2 regions of the Cellulomonas olei genome follow, and region 1 is predicted to be linked to the other one. Evidence: predicted binding sites of a transcription regulator. Region 1 holds the regulator's gene; the other holds the start of a gene.
What was found. The regulator LexA, encoded in region 1, represses DNA repair genes until DNA is damaged. The targets are predictions, from matches to a motif close to TCGAACANNTGTTCGA.

Region 1 (7,532 bases):
CCCCGCCGCGGTCGCCCAGCAGCAGGGGCTCGTCGCGCGGGTGTTCGCCGGCCTCGACGACGCCGACCTGGCCCGGCTCGCCGACCTCGTGGGCCGGTGCCTCGCCGCGCTCGCCGACGGGAGGACCCCCGCGTGACCGGCCGACCCAGGAGCACTGTCCACCTCGCCGTGGGCGCGCTCGCGGTGGCGCACGGCGCGGCGCACCTGCTCGTGCTCGCCGCCACACCCGGAGGTCCGGGCCTGGCCGGCGACGCCGCACCCCCGGCGGTCGGGTCGGCGGAGGGCCTCGCGTGGCTCGCCACGGCGGTGCTCCTCATCGGGGCCGGCGCCGCCCTGATCGCCGACCGGCCGACCTGGTGGCGGACCGGCGCGGTCGCGGTCGTGGCGTCCCAGGTGCTCGTGGTGTCGCACGGCGACGCCCGCTGGGGCACCCTCGCGAACGTCGTGCTCGGGATCGCGGTCCTGCACGGGTGGTGCGCGACGGGGCACCGGTCCGCCCGCGCGCGGTACCGCCGCGGCGTCGCGGCCGCCCTCGCCGCAGCCGACGTCCGGGCCGACGCCGACCGGGCGGGCGCCGTCACCGCGGACGACCTCGCGACGCTCCCGGCCGCCGTCGCCCGCTACCTGCGGCGCACCGACAGCGTCGGTCGCCCGCCGGTGACCGCCGTGCGCGTGACGCTGCACGGCCGGATCCGCAGCGGGCCGTCCGACCGGTGGATGACCTTCACCGGCGAGCAGGTGGACACCGCCGGCCCCCGCCCCACCCGGCACTTCCTGCTGGACGCCACCGCGGCGGGGCTCCCGGTCGACGTGCTGCACGTGCTGACCGAGGGCAGGGCCACCATGCGGGGTGACCTGCTCTCCGTCGTCCCCGTCCTGCGCGGCGCGGGCCCGGCGATGGACCGGAGCGAGACGGTGACGCTGTTCAACGACCTCTGCCTGATGGCGCCGTCCGCGCTGCTCGCCGCACCCGTGACGTGGGAGGAGCTCGACGCGCGCCGCGTGCGGGGGACGTACCGGCAGGGCGGACACTCCGTGCGGGCGGTGCTCGAGTTCGACGAGGACGGCGACCTCGTGGACTTCGTCTCCGACGACCGCTTCCGCGCCACGCGCGACGGGCGGTCGTTCACACGCGAGCGCTGGTCGACACCGGTGGACGGCTACGCGGTGCACCACGGGCGCCGGCTGCCGTCGGCGGCCGCCGCGATGTGGCACCCGAGCACGGGCGAGCCGTTCCGCTACGCCGAGATGGTGCTGGACGACGTCGCACCGGCGCGGTGACGCCCGGACGTCGCGCCGACGCGGTGACGCCGAGGATCCGACCCAGCGCGGCGACGCCGAGCATCCGACCCAGCGCGGCGACGCCGAGCATCCGACCCAGCGCGGCGACGCCGCGACGTCGACCCGCCCCGAGGCGCACCGGGCAGCGGAGCTGCCCGTGCTGCCGGGACTCGTGCGCCCGGGCCGGACATGACGACGGGGGTGGCCGCGTGTGCGGCCACCCCCGTGGGGACGCCCCCGTCCCGTCTCGTCCGGGCGACTCGCCTCGCGCGGACGGTTGCTGCACGCCTCGCGCCGGGCGGCGGGACGAACCCACGGTGCCGGCGACGACGCGTCCCTCGCGGCGAGCCCCCCAGCCAGCCGTTCGAGGTGGCACCACAGTAGAGGCAGGCGTCCCAATTACGCAAGCGTCCTGTGCCGTTATTCACGGCGGCCCGGATGCACCGGACCAGCAGGTCAGGAGCCCGCAGGCAGCAGCAGCACCTGACCCGCCATCAGCGAGGCGTCCGGCAGTCCGTTGAGCTCCTGGAGCCACAGCACGACGTCGCGCACGTCCTCGCCCGGGGCCGCCACGTCGGCGGCGATCTGCCAGAGCGTCTCGCCGGCCACCACGGCGTGGGTCGTGACCTCGGTCGCCTGCTGCGGACCGTCCGCCACCGCGCGGCCACCGACGACCCCTCCGAGCACCACGAGCAGGGCCAGGACGAGCAGGACCGCACGACCCCGGCGCGTCAGGTGCAGCGTCGCCTCGGGGGCGGCGGACGGACGCGCGGCGGTGCGCTCCCGGCCGGCGGACCGCGCCGTCACCGGGCCCACCGCGGCAGGACGAGGACGGGCCGGCCGCTCGGCCACGGGACGCGTCCCGAGTCGCGGCTGCACTGCGATGGCGCTCATCTCCACCACTTCCCTCCTGGGCCGCCTCGCGACCCGCCGAACACCTGTTCGTTCGAACGTCTGTACGAACTGAACCACACCCGGAGCGCGATGTCGAGACACGATCGAACAGGTGTTTGATCCACCCGTCCGCGCGCCCTACGCTCGGGGACGTCGGGAACAGCGCACCACGAGGGTCTGACACGACCGCCGGGCGGACGCCGCCGGGTGGGTCCGCAGCCCCGTGACCTGCGCGGTCGCCCGGCTCGGCGGACGGGTGCGGCAGGCACCGGCGCCACGGAGACGGGAGCGGAGATGGCCATCGAGGGATCCGGCGCGACGGCGGGCGCGGCAGACGGGCCTGCCGTGGTCGAGCTCGACGCCGAGGGCGACGGGCTGACCCCGAGGCAGCGCCTGGTGCTGGAGACCGTGCGGGCCTCTGTCGAGTCCCGCGGCTACCCGCCGAGCATGCGCGAGATCGGCGACGCCGTCGGCCTCACGAGCCCGTCGAGCGTCAAGCACCAGCTGACCGCGCTCGAGCGCAAGGGCTACCTGCGACGCGACCCCAACCGGCCGCGCGCCATCGAGGTCGTCCAGCCGGACGACTCGCGCGGCGTCGCCCCCCTGCCGGGCGTCGCGGGCCTCGGCGACGAGGACAGCGCCCCCCGCGACGGCGCGCCCGAGGCGGCCTACGTGCCGGTGGTCGGCCGGATCGCCGCCGGCGGGCCCATCCTCGCCGAGCAGCTGGTCGAGGACGTCTTCCCGCTCCCCCGCCAGCTCGTCGGCGCCGGCGACCTGTTCCTGCTCAAGGTCGTCGGCGACTCGATGGTCGACGCCGCGATCTGCGACGGCGACTGGGTCGTCGTCCGCCGCCAGCCCGTGGCCGAGAACGGCGAGATCGTCGCCGCGATGCTCGACGGCGAGGCGACCGTCAAGACGCTCAAGCGCACCGACGGCCACGTCTGGCTGATGCCGCAGAACCCCGCGTACTCGCCGATCGACGGCGACCACGCCCAGGTGCTCGGCCGCGTCGTCTCGGTGCTGCGCGCGCTGTAGCGGCGCCCGCCGCGACGCCGCCCGGACCTCGGCGGCGGCGGCGCCCGCCCGGACCACCGGGCCGGGGACGCCCGCGGACGTCGACCGCCCCTCGGGCGACCCGCCGCGCTCAGGCCGCAGCGTCCCCGCCCGACGGCGTCAGCGCCGCGAGGGCGCGCGCGACGTCCTCCTCGTCGTTCCAGACGTGGAAGGCGAGCCGGACGCGCCCGGCGCGCCCGGCCACGCGGCACCCGACCGCGCCCAGGGCGGCCAGGCGGCTGCCGTCCGGGTCCGCGAGGCTGACGACGGCGGACCCGCCGGGCTCCAGGCCCAGCCCCGCGCGGAGGGCGTCCGCGAGGCCGACCCCGTGCGCCCGCACGGCGGCGGGGTCGGTCGTGGCGAACGCGTCGAGCGACTCCGCGGCACCGAGCCAGGCCTGCCAGGCCGGGGAGACGTCGTACCGGCGCGCGTCGGACGCCAGGTGCATCGCGGGCCCGTAGCAGGAGGCCCACGGGTCCTCGCCGGCGTACCAGCCCGCCTGCGCGGGTCGCAGCCCGTCCTGCGCCTCCTCGCGCACGGTGAGGAACCCGGTGCCGCGCGGGGCGCAGAGCCACTTGTACGCGGCCGTGACGGACACGTCGTACCGGCCCGCGTCCACGGGGAGCCACCCGGCCGCCTGCGTCAGGTCGCACAGCGTGCGGGCACCGGCCGAGCGCGCCGCCGCGACCACGGCCTCGTCGTCGAGCACCTCCCCCGTGGCCGACTGGACCAGTGCGTAGGCCACGAGGTCCACGCCGGGCACGACCGCCTCGGCCAGCCGCGCGGCCGGCACGTGCTCGACCCGGATCCGGTCGCCCTGCGCGAGGAACGGGAACACCACGGACGTGAAGTCGCCGTCCACGCAGACGACCCGCGCGCCGTCCGGGAGGGAGCCCGCGACGAGCGAGGTCATCGCCGAGACCTGCGACCCGATCGCGACGCGTGCCACGGGCAGGCCCACGAGGTGCGCGAACGACGCGCGCGCGGCGCGGACGGCCGCCTCGTAGCCCGGCACGTCGAGCCGGCCGCCGCCCCAGCGGTCCAGGTCGTCCCGGAGCGCCTGCACCGTCCGCCGCGGCGCGACGCCCGCGGTCGCGGCGTTCAGGTAGCCCGGCGCGGGGTCGAAGTCGGCGCGGAGCTCGTCGAGGGATCGCATGCCGGAGACTCTGCCCGGAGACGCTCATGCGGACAAGCGCCAGTTTCTCCCGTACCCATGCGTCTAACTTATGCTCCGAGGATGTCGCCCCGACCGCTCGACGCCGCCGCCCTCCGCCTCGTCCGCGCGGTGCACGACACCGGCAGCGTGACCGCCGCCGCGCGCGCCCTCGGGCTGACGCAGCCCGCCGCCAGCCAGCAGCTCCGGGCGGTGGAGCGGGCGGTCGGCACGCCGGTCGTCGTCCGCGCGGGGCGTGGCGTGCGCCTGACGGAGGCCGGCCTGGTGCTCGCCCGGAACGCCGCCGCCGTGCAGTCGGCGCTCGACGCCACGCTGGAGGAGGTCGCGGCCGTGGCGTCGCTGCGGGCCGGGCGGGTGCGCGTCGCCGCGTTCCCCTCGGGCGCCGCCACCCTGCTGCCCGCCGCGCTCGCCGCGCTCCGCGCCGAGCACCCCGGCCTGAGCACGACGTTCGCCGAGGCGGAGCCGCCCGAGGCGCTCGCCGAGCTCGCCGCCGGCAGGGTCGACGTCGCCCTGACGTTCCGCGCCGCGGACGCCGCGCCGCCGGACGACGGGGAGGGCCGCGGCCTGCTCCGGGTGCCGCTGCTGGACGACGACGTCCTCGTGGTGCTGCCCGCCGCCGACGGCCGCCGGTCCGGGGAGCCGGTGGCGCTCGGCACGCTCGCGGACCGCCCGTGGATCGCGGGCTGCCCGCAGTGCCGCGCGCAGCTCGTGGGCGCGTGCGCGCGCGCCGGGTTCGCGCCCCGGGTGGACTTCGCCACCGACGACTACCTGGCCGTGCTCGGGCTGGTCCGCGCGGGGCTCGGGGTGGCGACCCTGCCCGGGCTCGCGCTCGCCGCCCTGCCGCACCCCGGCGTCACGGTCCACCCGGCGCACCCCGGGACGTCGCGCGTCGTCGAGGCCGTCGCGGCACCCGGGACGGCGCGGGTCCCGGCGGTGGCCGCCGCGCTCGCCGCCCTGCGCACCGCGGCCTCGGGCGTCGAGCACCCCCACGTCCGGCCGCGTGGCGCGACCGGGCGCGTCTGAGACCCGGCGCCGCGGTCGCTCAGAGCCCGAAGCGCCGCGCCACCGCCCGCAGCGACTCGGCCGAGCGCTTGAGCCCCGCGAGCTCGTCCGTCGACATCGGCACCTGGAGCCGCTCGCCCACGCCGGAGCGCCCCACCACCGACGGCACCGAGAGGCACACGTCCGAGATGCCGTGGTAGCCGTCCAGCAGCGACGACACGGGCAGGATCCGCCGCTCGTCCTTGACGATCGCCTCGATGATCCGGGACCCGGCCAGCGCCACCGCGTAGTTGGTCGCGCCCTTGCCGGCGATGATCCGGTACGCGGAGTCGACCACCTCGCGGGCGATCGAGTCGCGCACCTCGCGCGTCAGCGGCACGTGGCCGTCCATCGCGTTCCAGTCGAGCAGCGGGACACCACCGATCGTGGCGGACGACCACAGCGGCAGCTCGGTGTCGCCGTGCTCGCCCGCGATGTACGCGTGCACGTTCTGCACGGCGACGCCTGTGTACTGCGCGATGAGGTACCGCAGCCGGGAGGAGTCCAGGACGGTCCCGGAGCCGAAGAGCTGGGTCGGCGGCAGGCCGGACACCCGCAGCGCCGCGTACGTCACGATGTCGACCGGGTTGGTCACCATCACGTACACCGCGTTCGGCGCCACCTCGACGAGCGACGGCAGGATCTTCTTGACCAGCGAGATCGTGGCCTCGGCCAGGTCGATGCGGGTCTGGCCCGGCTTCTGCTTCGCCCCGGCGGTGACCATGACGACGTCCGCGTCCGCGCACGCGGCGATGTCGTCGGACCCGACCACCTCGGCCATCGGCATGAACTGGATGCCGTGGCCCAGGTCGAGCGCCTCCGCCTCCACCTTGGCCTTGTTGATGTCGTACAGCACCACGCTGCGGGCCGCGCCGCGCATCAGCGCCGCGTACGCCATGGTCGACCCGACGGCGCCCGCGCCCACGACGGCGAGCTTGGTGGTGCGGCGCGGTCCGGCGGCGGTCCCCGGCAGTCCGAGCTCGTCGCCCTCGACGTCGTTCGTCTGATCGCTCACGGCGGTCCTCCCGGTGGTGCTGGTGCTGCGTCGGCGCCGGTCGGCGCGCTGCTGCGCACGAGGCTAGCCGCCCCCGGGCCGGCTGTGCGTCCGCTCGGCTGCGACGCACGTCACGGGCCCGCGCGGGCCCGGACGCGCGATCAGGGCTGCGCGAGCCGGCGCAGCGCCCCGAGCGCGACCTCGCGGTCCGTGGTGCGCCAGAACGCCGGCAGCGACCGCGCCAGGAACTCCCCGTACCGCGCCGTGGCGAGACGCGGGTCGAGGACGGCGACGACGCCCCGGTCGTCCACGGACCGGATGAGGCGCCCGGCCCCCTGCGCGAGCAGCAGCGCCGCGTGGGTGGCCGCGACGGACATGAACCCGTTGCCCCCGGCCGCGGCGACGGCCTCGGAGCGGGCCGACCGCACGGGGTCGTCCGGGCGCGGGAACGGGATGCGGTCGATGATCACGAGCTGGTTCGCCCGGCCCGGGACGTCGACGCCCTGCCAGAGCGACAGGGTGCCGAACAGGCACGTGGCCTCGTCCTCCGTGAACCGCCGCACCAGCGTCGGGAGCTGGTCCTCGCCCTGCACGAGCACCGGGACGTCCAGCCGCTCGCGCATCGCCTCGCCGACGGCCACCGCGGCGCGACGCGACGAGAACAGCCCGAGGGTCCGGCCGCCGGCGGCCGTGACGAGCGCCTCGATCTCGTCGAGCTGCGCGTCGGTCGCCGGCTCGCGCCCGGGCGGCGGCAGACGGCGCGCGATGTAGAGGATGCCCTGGCGCGGGTAGTCGAACGGGCTGCCGACGTCCACGCCGTGCCAGGGCAGGGTCGCGGTCGCGGACGACCCGGTCCCCTCGGCGCCCGCCCGCCCGCGAGCGGACGCCTCCCCCGCGGACGCCGCACCCCCCGCGTCCGTCCCCTCGCTCCCGCCCGGCGCCCCGAGCACCGCCGCGGGCGTCGCCACGGAGGCCGTCGCGGCGGCCGCCTCGCCCGCCCCCTCGAGGCCGATCGCCCGCGCCATCGGCCGGAACTCCCCGCCGAGGCTGAGCGTGGCCGAGGTCAGCACGGACGCCCTCCCGGCCAGCAGGTTC
Region 2 (7,532 bases), on a different contig from region 1:
CGTGCCGACGCTCGCCGACATCGAGGCGGCGATCACCCCGGCGACCCGCGCGGTCGTGGTCTGCTCCCCGAACAACCCCACCGGCGCGATGTACCCGGCCGAGCTGCTCGCGGGCGTCGTCGAGCTGGCGCGCGAGCACGACCTGTGGGTGTTCTCGGACGAGTGCTACGAGGCCATCACGTTCGACCAGCCGCACACCAGCCCCGCCGCGTTCGACACCGACGGCCGCGTGCTGACGTTCTTCTCGTTCTCCAAGACGTACGCGATGACGGGCTGGCGCCTCGGCTACGTCGTCTCGCGCGACCCCGGGGTGATCGACCTGCTCGGCCAGGTCGCCGAGGCGACCGTCGCCTGCCCGTCCTCCGTCAGCCAGCGGGCCGCCCTCGCCGCGCTGTCCGGGCCGCAGGACGACGTCGCCGCCGCGGTCGCGTCCTACAGGGAGCGGCGCGACGCCGCGGTGGCGCTGCTCGACGCGCGCGGCGTGCCGTCCGTGCCGCCGCGCGGGGCGTTCTACCTCATGGTCGACGTCTCGGCCGCGACGACCGACTCGGAGGCGTTCGCCCTGCGGCTGCTCGACGAGCGGCACGTCTCCGTCTCGCCCGGCAGCGCGTTCGGCGCCGGGGGCGAGGGCATGGTCCGGGTCTCGCTCGCGAGCGAGCGCACGGCCCTGCTCGAGGGGCTGTCCCGCCTGGCCGACATGGTCGACGCGTGGCAGGCCGTCGAGGTCCCGGCGGCCGTGCGCGAGGCGCTGGACGGAGCAGTCACCGCCGATTCGTAGGATGAGGCGCGTGAGCGCTTCCCCCACCATCGGTGTCCTCGCCCTGCAGGGCGACGTCCGCGAGCACCTCGCCGCCCTCCGCGGCAGCGGTGCCGAGGCCGTGCCCGTGCGGCGCACCTCCGAGCTCGACGCCGTCGACGCCCTCGTGCTGCCCGGCGGCGAGTCCACGACCATCGACAAGCTGCTGCGCGCGTTCGACCTGGACGCGCCCGTGCGGGAGCGGCTCGCGGGCGGCATGCCGGCGTACGGGTCCTGCGCCGGCATGATCCTGCTCGCCGACCGGATCGAGGGCGGCATCGACGGGCAGCGGACCCTGGGCGGGCTCGACGTGACCGTGCGGCGCAATGCCTTCGGCCGGCAGGTCGACTCGTTCGAGACCGACCTGCGCATCGACGGCGTCCCCGGCAGCGACACCGACCCGGTGCACGCCGTCTTCATCCGGGCGCCCTGGGTCGAGGAGGTCGGACCCGCCGCCACCGCCCTGGCCCGCGTGGAGTCCGGGCCCGCCGCCGGTAGGATCGTCGCGGTGCGCCAGGGCTCGTTGCTCGCCACGTCCTTCCACCCGGAGGTGACGGGGGACACGCGGGTGCACCGGCTGTTCGTCGAGATCGTCCGCGACGCCCTGTGAGAGCGGGGCGCGACCCGCTGCCGGGTCGCGCCGCACCGCCGGCCGGGGGAGCGCAGGGACGGCGCGGGATACGAGAGGGAAGCGATGTCGGGGCACTCCAAGTGGGCCACCACGAAGCACAAGAAGGCCGTGATCGACGCGAAGCGCGGCAAGCTCTTCGCGAAGCTCATCAAGAACATCGAGGTCGCCGCGCGCACCGGCGGCGGTGACCCGGCGGGCAACCCGACGCTCTACGACGCGATCCAGAAGGCCAAGAAGACCTCGGTCCCGAACGACAACATCGAGCGCGCGGTCAAGCGCGGCTCCGGTGCCGAGGCCGGCGGCGCGGACTACCAGACGATCCTCTACGAGGGCTACGGCCCCGGCGGCATCGCGGTGCTCGTCGAGTGCCTCACCGACAACCGCAACCGCGCGGCCGCCGACGTGCGCGTGGCGTTCACGCGCAGCGGCGGGCAGATGGCCGACCCCGGATCGGTGTCGTACCTGTTCTCGCGCAAGGGCGTCGTCATGGTCCCCAAGGAGGGCACCACCGAGGACGACGTCATGATGGCGGTGCTCGAGGCCGGCGCCGAGGAGGTCAACGACGCGGGCGACCAGTACGAGGTGCTGTCCGAGGCCACCGACCTGGTGCCCGTCCGGACCGCGCTGCAGGACGCCGGCATCGAGTACGACTCCGCCGACGTGGTGTTCTACCCCGCCACCCAGATCGAGGTGGACGCCGAGGGCGCCCGCAAGATCCTGCGCCTCATCGACGCGCTCGAGGACTCCGACGACGTGCAGAACGTCTACGCGAACTTCGACGCCTCCGACGAGGTCATGGCGGAGCTCGACGCCGACTGACCCCGCGTGGCGGCCCCCGCGGCCGCGCGCCCGACGACGCCCCGCCCCGCCCCGTGCGCCGCGGGGCGTCGTCGCGTCCGGGCGCCTGCCGGGACGGCGGACGGATCCGGACGCACCGACACGCCGGGCGTGTCCGCCCGCCCGGATCCGGACGGCGCGTCGGGGGGCTGCGAGGATGGCCGGGTGCGCGTACTCGGTGTGGACCCCGGCCTGACCCGGTGCGGGCTGGGCGTCGTCGACGGGCTGCCCGGCCGGAAGGTGCGGATGGTCGCCGTCGGCGTCGCGCAGAGCGCGGCCACGCAGGACGTCGACCAGCGCCTGCTGGTGATCGCGGCGAGCATCGACGAGTGGCTCGAGGAGCACGCGCCCGACGCGCTCGCCGTGGAGCGCGTGTTCGCGCAGCACAACGTCCGGACCGTCATGGGCACGGCGCAGGTCGCGGGCATCGCGATGCTGGCCGCCGCGCGTCGCCGCATCCCGGTGGCCATGCACACGCCCTCGGAGGTCAAGGCCGCGGTGACCGGCAACGGCCGCGCCGACAAGCCGCAGGTGCAGTCGATGGTGCAGCGGCTGCTGTCCCTCGACGAGCTGCCGCGCCCGGCCGACGCCGCCGACGCGCTGGCGCTGGCGATCTGCCACCTGTGGCGCCCCGCGGGGGCGGTCGGCGCGCCGCAGCGGGCGCCGGGCTCGCTCACCGCCGCGCAGCGGGCCTGGGCGCAGGCGGAGCAGGCGGCGCGCCGCGTCCGCGCCTGACCCCGCGTCCGGCGGGGCGGCGCGTGTCGTTCGTACACGTGTTCGCACGGCCGTGGCAGACTGCACGCCGACGTCCGACCTCGCGGCGTCCGACGGGAAGGAGCCGGTGTGATCGCCTCGGTGCACGGGACGGTGCAGGCCGTGCGGCTGGACGCCGCCGTGGTGGAGGTCGGCGGCGTCGGCATGCTCGTGCAGGCGACCCCGGCCACGCTCGCGGGCCTGCGCGTCGGCCAGCAGGCCACGCTGCACACCTCGCTCGTCGTCCGCGAGGACTCGCTGACGCTGTTCGGGTTCGCGGACGGCGACGAGCGGGAGGTGTTCGAGGTGCTCCAGACGGTCAGCGGCGTCGGGCCCCGGCTCGCGCTGGCGATGCTCGCGGTGCACACCCCGGACGGCCTGCGGCGCGCGGTCGCGGACGAGGACCTCGCGGCCCTCAAGCGGGTCCCCGGCATCGGGCACAAGGGCGCGCAGCGGATCGTCCTCGAGCTCGCCGACCGGCTCGGCGCCCCCGCGGCGGTCGGCGTCCCGGGCGGCCCGGCGGTCGCGGCGCGCCCCGGCGACCGCCGCGACCAGGTCGTCGAGGCGCTGGTCGGGCTGGGCTGGAACCAGAAGGCGGCGGCCGACGCGGTCGCGGGTGTGCTGGAGGGCGGCGACGAGCCGGTCGCCGAGTCCGAGGTCGCGGGCGTGCTGCGCGCGGCGCTCCGGGCCCTGGGCGGTGGGCGTGGCTGACGCGGACTCCGTCGTGCGCCCGGAGGCCGACGACCTCGAGCGGGCGGCCGAGGCGGCGCTGCGGCCCCGCCACCTCGCGGAGTTCGTCGGGCAGCGGGCGGTGCGCGAGCAGCTCTCGCTGGTGCTGCAGGCGGCTCTCGGCCGGGGGCGCGCACCGGACCACGTGCTCCTGTCCGGCCCGCCCGGGCTCGGCAAGACGACGCTGGCCATGATCATCGCGGCGGAGCTGGGGACGTCGCTGCGCGTCACGAGCGGCCCGGCGATCCAGCACGCGGGGGACCTCGCGGCGATCCTGTCCTCGCTCGAGGAGGGCGAGGTGCTGTTCCTCGACGAGATCCACCGCCTCGCGCGTCCCGCGGAGGAGTTGCTGTACGTGGCGATGGAGGACTTCCGCGTCGACGTGGTCGTGGGCAAGGGCGCGGGGGCCAGCGCCATCCCGCTGTCGCTGCCGCCGTTCACGGTGGTGGGCGCGACCACGCGCGCCGGCCTGCTGCCCGCGCCGCTGCGGGACCGGTTCGGCTTCACGGGCCACCTCGACTTCTACGCCGACGACGAGCTCGAGCGGGTGCTGCTGAGGTCGGCCGGGCTGCTGGGTGTGCCGCTCGCGCACGACGCCGCCGCGGAGATCGCGTCGCGCTCCCGCGGGACGCCGCGCATCGCGAACCGGCTGCTGCGCCGGGTGCGGGACTGGGCGCAGGTGCGCGGGGACGGCACCCTCTCCCTCGACGCGGCCCGCGCCGCCCTCGAGGTGTACGAGGTGGACGTGCGCGGGCTCGACCGCCTCGACCGGGCGGTGCTCACCGCGCTGTGCACCCGCTTCGGGGGCGGTCCGGTCGGCCTGACGACGCTCGCGGTGGCCGTCGGGGAGGAGCCCGAGACGGTCGAGACCGTCGCCGAGCCGTTCCTCGTCCGCGAGGGCCTGATCGGCCGGACCCCGCGCGGCCGGGTCGCGACGCCCGACGCCTGGGCGCACCTCGGGCTCGCGGCGCCGGCGCCCACGGACACGCTGTTCGGCTGAGCGGGGAACCCGCCGGCGTCCCCGCTCGTTAGGTGCCCGGGACCGTGGCGCCTAGACTGCGGCCGACGTCAGACGCGATCAGGAGCTGTTTCTCCGTGGACTACTCGTTTCTCCTCATCCTCGCCATCGGGCTCGGGGCGATGTTCCTGCTGTCCTCCCGGCAGCGGAAGGCCCAGCGCCAGCAGCTGAGCTTCCGGGACAACCTGCAGCCGGGCCAGGAGGTCATGACCGGCTCGGGCATGTACGGCACCGTGGTCGAGGTCGAGGACGACGTCGTGACGCTCGAGTCGACCCCGGGCAACCGGTCGCGCTGGATCAAGGCCGCGATCGCCCGCCTGGTCGAGCCGCCGGTCGAGGAGGACGAGGTCGAGGACGAGGACGACGCCGAGTGGCGCGACGAGCCCGGCGCCGTGCCGCCGGGTCTCATCGACGTGCCGGACGACCTGTCCTCGCTGCAGCCGCCGCGCGACGACGAGGGCCCGGACGGCCGCAAGAAGCCGCAGCAGTAGTCGAGGGGCCGGGCCACCGGGCCGGCCGCCCACCACCCGTACCGCCCGCAGCCCGCGGGCGGTACGCGCACGAGAGAAGACGATCCGTTGGCCCCACCCACCCGCCGCCGGCACCCGGCGCGCACCCTGATCACGCTCGCCGTCCTGACCGTCGCGGTCTTCGCCACGATCTTCGCGGGCACGCGCCTCTCCGACGCCACGTGGACGCCGAAGCTCGCGCTCGACCTCGAGGGCGGCACGCAGCTGATCCTCGCGCCGGTCGCCGAGGACGAGTCGCAGGTCACGCAAGAGACCATCAACCAGGCGATCCAGGTGATCCGGCAGCGCGTCGACTCCTCGGGTGTCGCCGAGGCGGAGATCACGAGCCAGGGCGGGTCCAACATCGTCGTGGCCCTGCCGGGTCGGCCGAGCGAGGAGACGCTCGACCTGGTGCGCACGTCCGCCCAGATGGAGTTCCGGCCGGTCCTGACGTACGCCGGCCCGCAGCCGACCGCCGCCGCGACGGCCGACCCGTCGGCGGCCCCGACGGACGGCGCCACGGCGGCCGCGGACGACGCGGCGGCCGACGACGCGGCGGCCGGCAGCGACGCCGAGGAGCCGTCGGACGAGCCGACCAAGGACGCCCCGGACTCCCCGAGCGACGCCGAGTACTACATCACCCCGGCCGTGCAGGCGCGGTTCGACGAGCTCGACTGCACCGACCCCGCGAACCTCACGGGCGGGAAGTCGGGCGACGCCGACAAGGCGCTCGTCACCTGCGACCCGGACGGCACGCTGAAGTACATCCTCGGGCCGGTGGAGATCCAGGGCTCGAGCATCGCGAACGCGTCCTCGGGCCTGCGGGTCAACCAGAACGGCACCGTCACGAACGAGTGGGTCGTCGACCTCGAGTTCGACGGGCAGGGGACCAAGGAGTTCGCGGCCGTCACGGAGCGGCTGCAGGGCCTGACCTCGCCGCAGAACCAGTTCGGCATCGTGCTCGACGGCCTGGTGATCTCGGCGCCGTCCCTCGACCCCGGCGTCGTCATCTCGGACGGCAAGGCGCAGATCTCGGGCTCGTTCACCCGCGACACCGCGACGGGCCTGGCGAACCAGCTGAAGTTCGGCGCGCTGCCGCTCACGTTCGAGGTGCAGAGCCAGGAGCAGATCTCCGCGACGCTCGGCTCCGAGCAGCTCGAGAAGGGCCTCATCGCGGGCCTCATCGGCCTGCTGCTCGTGGTCGTGTACTCGCTGTTCCAGTACCGCGCCCTCGGCCTGGTGACCGTCGCCTCGCTGGTGATCGCGGCGGTCCTGACCTACGGCGTCATCACGCTGCTGTCGTGGACGCAGGGGTACCGCCTGTCGCTGCCCGGCGTCGCCGGCCTGATCGTGGCAATCGGCATCACGGCGGACTCGTTCATCGTGTACTTCGAGCGCATCCGCGACGAGCTGCGCGAGGGCCGCACCCTCGTGGCGGCGGTCGACCGCGGGTGGGAGCGCGCGCGGCGGACCATCCTGGCGTCCGACGCCGTGAACTTCCTGGCCGCCGTGGTGCTCTACTTCCTCGCGGTCGGCTCGGTGCGCGGCTTCGCGTTCACGCTCGGGCTGACGACGCTGCTCGACCTGCTCATCGTCTTCACGTTCACCCACCCGGTGATGCTGCTCATCGCGAAGACGCGGTTCTTCGCGAGCGGCCACCGGTTCTCCGGGCTCGACCCGCGCCGCCTCGGCGCCCCGGACCAGTCCCGGTACGTGGGCCGCGGCCGGGTGGCGCGCGGTCCGCGCACCGAGCCCGCGGCCGACGCCGGCACCCCGGACGCCGAGCGGGCCGGGCTGACGCGCCCGGCCGCCACCTCGACGCTCGTGGCCACGCCCACGGCCCCCGGCGGCACGATCGCCGAGCGGCGGGCGGCCGCCCGCGCCGCCCAGCAGGCGGCGCAGGACGCGCAGGCGGGTGACGCCCCGCCGGACGCGCCGCCGCAGGACAGCCCGGGCGGCACCGGCCCCGCCGGGCAGGGCGACGCACGACGGACCGAGGGGAGCGACGCCTGATGGCCGTCAACTTCGCCCAGTGGGGCAACGACCTGTACACCGGCCGCCGCTCGTACGACATCGTCGGGCGCCGCCGCGTGTGGTTCACGATCTCCGCGGTCCTGGTGCTCCTGTCGGCCGTGTTCCTGGTCAAGCCGGGGCTGCAGCCCGGCATCGAGTTCCGGGGCGGGTCCGAGTTCACGGTCTCGAACGCCGCGACGTCCGACCAGCAGCCTGCGATGGACGCGGTCGCCGAGGTCGCGCCGG

Region 2: ruvA (Holliday junction branch migration protein RuvA) is a predicted target of LexA. The motif match lies at 3,030-3,045, and genes of this name have one in related genera.

Annotation. Positions count from the first base shown of each region.
Region 1 is NZ_JBCLVN010000055.1:6,247-13,778, reverse strand. It holds gene AAHH18_RS15050 (MarR family winged helix-turn-helix transcriptional regulator) at 1-136, shown strand, start outside; gene AAHH18_RS15045 (DUF6544 family protein) at 133-1,281, shown strand; gene AAHH18_RS15040 (LysM peptidoglycan-binding domain-containing protein) at 1,738-2,175, opposite strand; gene lexA (transcriptional repressor LexA) at 2,470-3,210, shown strand; gene AAHH18_RS15030 (aminotransferase class V-fold PLP-dependent enzyme) at 3,320-4,384, opposite strand; gene AAHH18_RS15025 (LysR family transcriptional regulator) at 4,466-5,425, shown strand; gene AAHH18_RS15020 (L-lactate dehydrogenase) at 5,445-6,416, opposite strand; gene AAHH18_RS15015 (ATP-dependent DNA helicase) at 6,599-7,532, opposite strand, start outside.
Region 2 is NZ_JBCLVN010000004.1:176,909-184,440, forward strand. It holds gene AAHH18_RS02295 (pyridoxal phosphate-dependent aminotransferase) at 1-778, shown strand, start outside; gene pdxT (pyridoxal 5'-phosphate synthase glutaminase subunit PdxT) at 789-1,406, shown strand; gene AAHH18_RS02305 (YebC/PmpR family DNA-binding transcriptional regulator) at 1,491-2,246, shown strand; gene ruvC (crossover junction endodeoxyribonuclease RuvC) at 2,430-2,999, shown strand; gene ruvA (Holliday junction branch migration protein RuvA) at 3,108-3,728, shown strand; gene ruvB (Holliday junction branch migration DNA helicase RuvB) at 3,721-4,746, shown strand; gene yajC (preprotein translocase subunit YajC) at 4,842-5,255, shown strand; gene secD (protein translocase subunit SecD) at 5,343-7,286, shown strand; gene secF (protein translocase subunit SecF) at 7,286-7,532, shown strand, end outside.